2 regions of the Margalitia sp. FSL K6-0131 genome follow, and region 1 is predicted to be linked to the other one. Evidence: predicted binding sites of a transcription regulator. Region 1 holds the regulator's gene; the other holds the start of a gene.
What was found. The regulator CtsR, encoded in region 1, represses protease genes until heat stress. The targets are predictions, from matches to a motif close to ATGGTCAATAAAGGTCAAACA.

Region 1 (4,435 bases):
GGAGGATAGGGTAAGCGCACTGCTGGTTATGTGCGTCTAAGCAGTTAGGCTGGTTACGAGGCAAATCCCGTAACCGTGAAGGCGGAGCTGTGATAGCGAGGGAAATATAGTACCGAAGTTCCTGATTCCACACTGCCAAGAAAATCCTCTAGTGAGGTGAAAGGTGCCCGTACCGCAAACCGACACAGGTAGGCGAGGAGAGAATCCTAAGGTGAGCGAGAGAACTCTCGTTAAGGAACTCGGCAAAATGACCCCGTAACTTCGGGAGAAGGGGTGCTCTGGTAGGGTGCAAGCCCGAGAGAGCCGCAGTGAATAGGCCCAGGCGACTGTTTAGCAAAAACACAGGTCTCTGCGAAGCCGCAAGGCGAAGTATAGGGGCTGACGCCTGCCCGGTGCTGGAAGGTTAAGAGGAGGGGTTAGCGTAAGCGAAGCTCTGAATTGAAGCCCCAGTAAACGGCGGCCGTAACTATAACGGTCCTAAGGTAGCGAAATTCCTTGTCAGGTAAGTTCTGACCCGCACGAAAGGCGTAACGATCTGGGCACTGTCTCAACGAGAGACTCGGTGAAATTATAGTACCTGTGAAGATGCAGGTTACCCGCGACAGGACGGAAAGACCCCGTGGAGCTTTACTGCAGCCTGATATTGAATTTTGGTACAGCTTGTACAGGATAGGTAGGAGCCTTTGAAGCCGGAGCGCCAGCTTCGGTGGAGGCGTCGGTGGGATACTACCCTGGCTGTATTGAAATTCTAACCCGCACCCCTGATCGGGGTGGGAGACAGTGTCAGGCAGGCAGTTTGACTGGGGCGGTCGCCTCCTAAAGAGTAACGGAGGCGCCCAAAGGTTCCCTCAGAATGGTTGGAAATCATTCGTAGAGTGTAAAGGCACAAGGGAGCTTGACTGCGAGACCTACAAGTCGAGCAGGGACGAAAGTCGGGCTTAGTGATCCGGTGGTTCCGCATGGAAGGGCCATCGCTCAACGGATAAAAGCTACCCCGGGGATAACAGGCTTATCTCCCCCAAGAGTCCACATCGACGGGGAGGTTTGGCACCTCGATGTCGGCTCATCGCATCCTGGGGCTGTAGTCGGTCCCAAGGGTTGGGCTGTTCGCCCATTAAAGCGGTACGCGAGCTGGGTTCAGAACGTCGTGAGACAGTTCGGTCCCTATCCGTCGTGGGCGTAGGAAATTTGAGAGGAGCTGTCCTTAGTACGAGAGGACCGGGATGGACGCACCGCTGGTGTACCAGTTGTCTTGCCAAAGGCATCGCTGGGTAGCTATGTGCGGAAGGGATAAGTGCTGAAAGCATCTAAGCATGAAGCCCCCCTCAAGATGAGATTTCCCATAGCGCAAGCTAGTAAGATCCCTGAAAGATGATCAGGTTGATAGGTTCGAGGTGGAAGTGTGGCGACACATGGAGCTGACGAATACTAATCGATCGAGGACTTAACCAAAATATAAAGTGGAAGCGCCTTGCTCATCGGCGTATGAATTTCGTAGTCGCAGGCTCGAGATAAAGGAAACACAGTGAGGTAGTTCACGAACTGATGTTGACTTATCGTAGGGAGGAGACGGAGAAATTCACTAGCCGATAGGCGCTGGAGCTGGATTGAAAAAAGCGAAACTCAGTTTTACTTCTTCTTCTGCAGTATTTAGTTTTGAGGGAACAAACCTCATATAGTCTGGTAATTATGGCGAGAAGGTCACACCCGTTCCCATCCCGAACACGGAAGTTAAGCTTCTCAGCGCCGATGGTAGTTGGGGGCTCTCCCCCTGCAAGAGTAGGGCGTTGCCAGGCAAACAGCGAAAGCCACAGATATTATTCTGTGGCTTTTTTGTATGGTAAAAATAGTTCTATAGTCCCGAATCACGAGATTAGCTGCTATTAGTGGATACATTCGCGAGATTATGGATGAAACCGACGAGAATAAATGCTAAATCATATAAAAACCTCATTTTTTAGTTTCAACAAGCAAAACTTCACCTACAGAAGTATACAAAAATAATTTTTTACTTTTTCTTTCCATGTTTTATTTTAAATGCACTTTGGTGAAACTGATATTTAGAAATATCCGATACAGTTAACCAATATTGTCATTTCACATAAGATATATTGCAATGTGTTAAGCGCCGCCTACATATGCTAGAATCGAAACCCTTGCACTTTTGGAATAATCATGTATAATTAATGTCAAATATAGTCAAAGTCAAGTCGGGAGAAGGAGGTGGACTTGATGAAAAATATATCTGACATCATAGAAAATTACTTAAAGAAAGTTTTGGAAATGAATGGCAGTGAAATAGTAGAGATAAAAAGAAGTGAAATTGCCGATAAATTTCAGTGTGTTCCATCTCAAATAAACTATGTAATAAATACTCGCTTTACAATAGAAAAAGGCTATGTAGTGGAAAGTAAAAGAGGCGGCGGTGGTTATATTCGCATCATGAAAGTAAAAAGTCATGATCAAGCCCATTTAATTGACCAGCTTATTTTACTTATTAAAAACCGTGTCTCCCAGTCTAATGCAACAGATGTAATTATTCGATTAGTGGAGGAAGAGGTTATTTCCGAGAGAGAAGCAAAAATTATGCTATGTGTGATGGATCGTTCAGTATTGTACATCGATTTACCTGAAAGAGATGAACTGAGGGCAAGAATGCTAAAGGCAATGCTTATAACATTGAAATACAAATAGTGGAGAGGTGTAAGGCATGATTTGTCAAGAATGTCACGAGCGCCCGGCGACTCTACACTTTACCAAGATTTTAAATGGGGAGAAAACAGAACTTCACTATTGCGAAAAATGTGCTCAAGAAAAAGGTGAAATGTTCATGTTTGATGGAGAGCCAGGTTTTTCAATTAATAACTTATTAGCGGGATTATTTAGCTATGATCCAATCTTTCAGCAAACAAAGCAAGAAACACTCCCTAGAAATGAAATTTTACAGTGTGAAAATTGTAAAATGACCTTTAAACAATTTTTAAATGTTGGAAAGTTTGGATGTGCCCATTGTTATGAGACTTTTAAAGAACAATTAACTCCTATTTTAAAAAGGCTTCACAGTGGTAATTATGAGCATCATGGTAAAATCCCTAAAAGAATTGGGGGTTCCATTCATATTAAGAAGCAAATCCAACAATTCAGAGCGGACCTGCACATTGCTATTCAAAATGAAGAATTCGAAAGAGCTGCAGAAATTCGCGATCAAGTTCGTGCTTTAGAGGCTAAACTTCTTTCTGAAGGAGGAGAGGCCCGATGACTCTTGATAAATTTTTAAATAAAGCGATAAGTTCATGGATGAGTCAGGATGGACCAGATTCTGATATTGTGTTAAGCTCACGAATTCGTTTGGCCCGCAACTTTAAAGATTATTATTTCCCAACTATATATAGCCCTGAACAAGCAAAGAAAATAATAACGGAAGTAACAGAAATTTTTAACTTGATAAGAAATGATTATAGTCAGATAGACTTGTTAAAAATGGATGAATTACAACCTTTACAAAAGAGGGTTTTAGTTGAAAAACATTTAATCAGTCCCAATCTTGCTGATGAATCCTCACACGGGGCAGTCATCTTAACTAATGATGAAGATGTAAGTATTATGATTAATGAGGAAGATCATATCCGTATTCAATGCCTTTTTCCCGGGCTTCAATTAAAGGATGCATTGGAAAAAGCAAATCGTATAGATGATTTAATTGAAGAACATATTCACTATGCTTTTAGTGAAAAATTTGGTTATTTAACGAGCTGTCCAACCAATGTCGGAACGGGATTGAGAGCTTCCGTCATGGTTCATTTACCTGGCTTAATTTTGACTCAACAAATGAATCGAATTATTCCGGCCATTAATCAGCTTGGTTTAGTGGTTAGAGGAATATATGGTGAAGGCAGTGAAGCTCTCGGGAACATATTTCAAATTTCTAATCAAATGACGTTAGGAAAAACGGAAGAGGATATTGTAGCAGATCTAACAAGTGTAGTTCATCAAATAATTGCTCAAGAAAGGTCTGCAAGAGAAGCATTGATTAAAACCTCTAACATACAATTAGAAGATAGAGTATACCGCTCTTATGGTGTATTGGCAAATAGCCGTATTATCGAATCAAAAGAAGCAGCACAATGCCTTTCGGATGTACGTCTGGGCATTGACACGGGGTATATTAAAAGCGTATCAAAGAGTATTCTAAATGAATTGATGATACTCACACAACCTGGCTTTTTACAGCAATATGCCGGAGGACCTCTTCGCCCACATGAACGGGATATTAGAAGAGCTTCACTTATTAGGGAACGCTTAAAACTTGAAGAAGTGAATAATGGTTAGGAGGAGATCCTTATGATGTTTGGCCGATTTACAGAAAGAGCACAAAAAGTTCTTGCATTATCACAAGAAGAAGCGATTCGTTTACGCCATAATAATATCGGAACAG
Region 2 (4,435 bases), 3.5 Mb from region 1:
CACAAGAAAACCATGAGGAAGCATGGAAAGATTATCTTCATTTATGTAAACAAGGTGGAAGCAAATCATTCACTGGCCTTGTTGCAGAAGCAAATCTTATTTCACCTTTTGAAGACGGCTGTGTAGAATCAGTGGTTGACACTATTCAAAGCTGGCTTGATCAAGTGGATGATAAAAAACTATAATAATAATAATACCACCCGTGAGGAACGGGTGGTATTATTTTGAAGGGTACTAGTGTAAATTACCCAAATAGGGCAGTTCGGTGTTAGTTTCGGTCCATTTGAAGAGAAAGTCGTACCGTTCACTTCTAATTTCGAGCGCTTTGGGCAAAATTTCGTGCCGTTTACCTCTGAGACTCCTTTTACTTTATAAAAAAAATAATGGGTTCTAACCACTAACAGTATGGTTAGAACCCATTTGTGCATTCTGAACTTAGTGTTTATTTAGCTACAACAGTAATTTTTTCTTCGTTCATCGTAGCGATTAATGATTTTTGATCAGGATGCTCAAGAATAAAATCAGTAATGCTATCTTCAAGCTGTTCTTGAATAACTCTTCGTAAAGGTCTTGCACCAAATGCAGGATGATAACCCATTTCCGCAAGTTTTTCTTTCACTTCTTCTGTAACTTCAAGAGATAATTGTTGTTCCTTTAATGTTACTTGAAGCTCAGCAAGCATGATATCTACAATTTTTAATAAATGTTCGTTTTCTAATGCTTTAAATTCAATTATACTATCGAAACGGTTAAGGAATTCGGGTTTAAAGAAGCTTCCTAATGAATCTAAAATACTAGCTTCTTTCATTGCTTCGTTGTTGCCAAATCCAACGTGAATAGGTTTTACACCAATGCCTGCATTACTTGTCATAATGATTACAGTATCTTTAAAGCTTACAGTACGTCCCTGACTATCTGTTAACCGTCCATCTTCAAGGATTTGCAAGAACATATGCTGTACATCAGGGTGTGCTTTTTCAATCTCATCTAATAGGATGATACTGTATGGGTTATGACGTACTTTTTCTGTCAATTGACCAGCTTCCTCATGTCCTACATATCCAGGAGGTGAACCGATTAATTTAGAAACACTGTGTTTTTCCATATACTCACTCATATCGAGTCGGATCATGGCATCCTTCGTGCCAAATAATTCTTCTGCAAGTGTTTTCGTTAGTTCAGTTTTACCAACCCCAGTAGGGCCGACGAATAAGAAGGAACCAATTGGACGATTTTTAGATTTAAGTCCAGCACGGCTGCGGCGAATTGCTTTAGCAACCTTGCGAACGGCTTCTTCTTGGCCAATTACTTTACCAGCTAAATGTTGTTCAAGATTTTTCATTTTTTCTTGTTCATTAGCTTGAAGCTTACCAACTGGAATACCTGTTTTCTTCTCAATGATTTCTTGGATATGAGAAGCTTCCACTATTGGTTTTACACTTTCCATATTAGATGCAAGTTGTTTTTCTAATTTTGCTTCCTCGTCACGTAATTTTGCAGCTTCTTCATATTTCTCGTTTTCAAGTGCAACTTGTTTTTCTTGATGAATTTCTTTTAAACGTGCATGAATATCTTCTTTGTTCATTACATCAATGGTTAAGTTTAATTTTGAACCAGCTTCATCCATTAAGTCAATTGCTTTGTCAGGTAAATGACGGTCTTGAATATAACGATGTGATAACTCGACACAAGCCATGATAGCCTCATCTGTAAATGAAACCCCATGGTACTGTTCATATTTTGCTTTTAAGCCATTTAAAATTTGAACAGTTTCATCTAATGTAGGCTCATTTACTTGAACTGGCTGAAATCGTCTCTCTAATGCTGCATCTTTTTCAATTTGTCGGTATTCTTTTAAAGTAGTTGCTCCGATAACTTGAAGTTCACCGCGTGCGAGTGCTGGTTTTAAGATATTACCTGCATCCATTGATCCTTCCGCAGAACCGGCGCCAACAAGTAAATGAATCTCATCAATAAATAATAAGATATTTTTTCTTCTTTGGAGCTCAGCAATAAGCTGTTTCATTCTTTGTTCAAATTGACCGCGGATTCCTGTATTAGCTACTAATGAAGCCACATCTAATAAATATACCTCTTTATTTTTTAATTTTGAAGGGACATCATTTTCCGCAATTTTTAATGCAAGCCCTTCAGCAATCGCTGTTTTACCTACACCAGGCTCCCCAATTAATACAGGATTGTTTTTATTTCGGCGATTTAAAATCTCAACCACACGCTTAATTTCTTTATCACGGCCAATGACTGGATCAATTAGTCCGGCCTTCGCCATATTTGTTAAATTACGGCCAAATTGGTCTAAGAAACCGCCGCCGCCATTTTGGGCTTCGGTTTTCACAGTTGCATTCATTTGATTCTCGGGGACGGCAAATCCTTTAAATAAATCATCAATAGAACCGAATCCGTTAAAACCACCAAATCCATTCATCATAGGCGCACCTCCTAATGGATTACCAATTTTCGATTTTTCTTGTTGATAACAAGTTGAACATAAATACATATCTTGTTGTTTTCCATTAATATTTACATGTAATTGAATATTTGATTCGTTTTGATTACATTTTTGACATAACATTCAAATCATTCCTCCTTAAAGAAAGAAAAACAATAAATTTGACATTGACTAACTTTGACTAATTAATTATAAGAAAAAGGTTTAATAGATCAAACCCTTCAAAAAAATATTTATGAATTTGATTAACAAGGAGTTATTTGACCAACTTTGACCTTGTGAAATCAGTATACATCAACCAAAACGATTTGTAAACCATTTTTGACTATTTTTGACTAATAAAATTTTCCATATACAAAATACGATTATTATTTCTTTTTCATTAATTGCTTGTCTTATTTTAGACAACTTGTACATATCTTTTAATAGTGTCGTTTATTTGAAAGGAGATGCAATGTGACTAAGTGGGTTGGTGCTTTGCAAGTTGCGGCTGTCTATGTTGGAACAGTGATCGGAGCAGGATTTGCAACTGGTAAAGAAATTGTTGAGTTTTTTACTAAATACGGTTTTGTTGGGTTTTTCGCCATATTAGCAGCGGGGTATTTGTTTATCCTTTTAGGATCAAAATTAATGGTGAAAGCAATTGATCTAAAAGCTAATTCATACGAAGAATTAAATGAATATTTGTTTGGACCAATATTAGCTAAATTCATGAACATTTTTATGATGATCATGTTGTTAGGTGTTTGTGCAGTGATGTTATCTGGAGCAGGTGCTGTTTTTCAGCAGGAATTAGCCTTAGAAAAATGGGTAGGAGTTTTTTTTACTATTGGTCTTACAATTCTAGTGATGGCCGTTGGTTCAAAAGGGATATTTGCAGTGAATACCTTCGTTGTCCCCATTATGCTTTTATTTAATTTTATTGTAATGACAAAATCAATTACTCATTGGCAATTTGTTCAATATTTTATGAATATACCAGAGGATCTTCATTTATGGAAGGCGGTTGTTTCCCCTTTTTCCTATGCCGCTTTTAATTTGTCGTTAGCGCAAGCTGTTCTTGTTCCGATTGCAGCAGAAGTAAATGATAAAAAAACCGTAAAATTAGGGGGAATCATCGGGGGAATCCTTTTAACGTTGATTTTAGTTTCTAGTCACTTTACCCTCATTACATTACCTAATGTGCAGTTTTATGAAATTCCAATGGCTGCAATTGTTAAGAGTTCCTTTATCGGCATCTATTTTATATATGTACTAATTATTTTCGGAGAGATTTTTACTTCATTAATTGGAAATATTTATGGGTTGGAAAAACAATTTAGTAAATATATTTCCATTCATCGTGGATGGATATTTACATTTATTTTAATCATTATTTATAGTCTTAGTTATTTTCATTATGGTACACTACTATCCTATTTATATCCTTTATTTGGCTATTTCAGCTTGCTTTTTGTTTTTCTTCTTTGGTTTAAGCCTTATAATAAGCTCCGTAAATAAAAAGAACCTAAGAAATGATTAATCATTTCCTAGGTTCTTTTATTTACTTATGAGATGTTGCAATAATTTTATAGTTTTTATGATTTACAACCGTTTTTTCTTCGAGGTCAAGATCACGATAGTTTTCCATATACGTTAAATCAACTATAACAGAATTTTCATTTACCTTTTCAACAATCCCTTGTAATCCATCCCTGAATTCAATAAGATTGCCCACATCGGCTTTTTTCAATGCCATCTCCCCTTATCACTAAAAGGTAATTTTATAATATTCAATCTACTTAGTTAACAGTTTGCACCATATATTAGAAAATTTCAAGTTATTTTAGTACAAAAGTATTTTATTCATCGTATTTAAATATTCAAAAAGATGACAATTTTTGTTTTATTTGTTATATTTTAATTACATTTTAATTACAAAAAAGGGGGAAATGATTTGAAGGAATACATAGTAAACTTAAAAAG

Region 2: a site for CtsR is predicted at 2,728-2,748, ahead of NSQ59_RS17750 (ATP-dependent Clp protease ATP-binding subunit). Genes of this name have one in related genera too.

The regions. Positions count from the first base shown of each region.
Region 1 is NZ_JBBOZS010000001.1:104,821-109,255, forward strand. It holds rRNA gene NSQ59_RS00540 (23S ribosomal RNA) at 1-1,452, shown strand, start outside; rRNA gene rrf (5S ribosomal RNA) at 1,680-1,796, shown strand; gene NSQ59_RS00550 (CtsR family transcriptional regulator) at 2,233-2,694, shown strand; gene NSQ59_RS00555 (UvrB/UvrC motif-containing protein) at 2,711-3,259, shown strand; gene NSQ59_RS00560 (protein arginine kinase) at 3,256-4,329, shown strand; gene clpC (ATP-dependent protease ATP-binding subunit ClpC) at 4,342-4,435, shown strand, end outside.
Region 2 is NZ_JBBOZS010000001.1:3,622,428-3,626,862, reverse strand. It holds gene NSQ59_RS17755 (M3 family oligoendopeptidase) at 1-185, shown strand, start outside; gene NSQ59_RS17750 (ATP-dependent Clp protease ATP-binding subunit) at 443-2,593, opposite strand; gene NSQ59_RS17745 (YkvI family membrane protein) at 2,927-3,970, shown strand; gene NSQ59_RS17740 (YkvS family protein) at 4,014-4,202, opposite strand; gene NSQ59_RS17735 (AAA family ATPase) at 4,407-4,435, shown strand, end outside.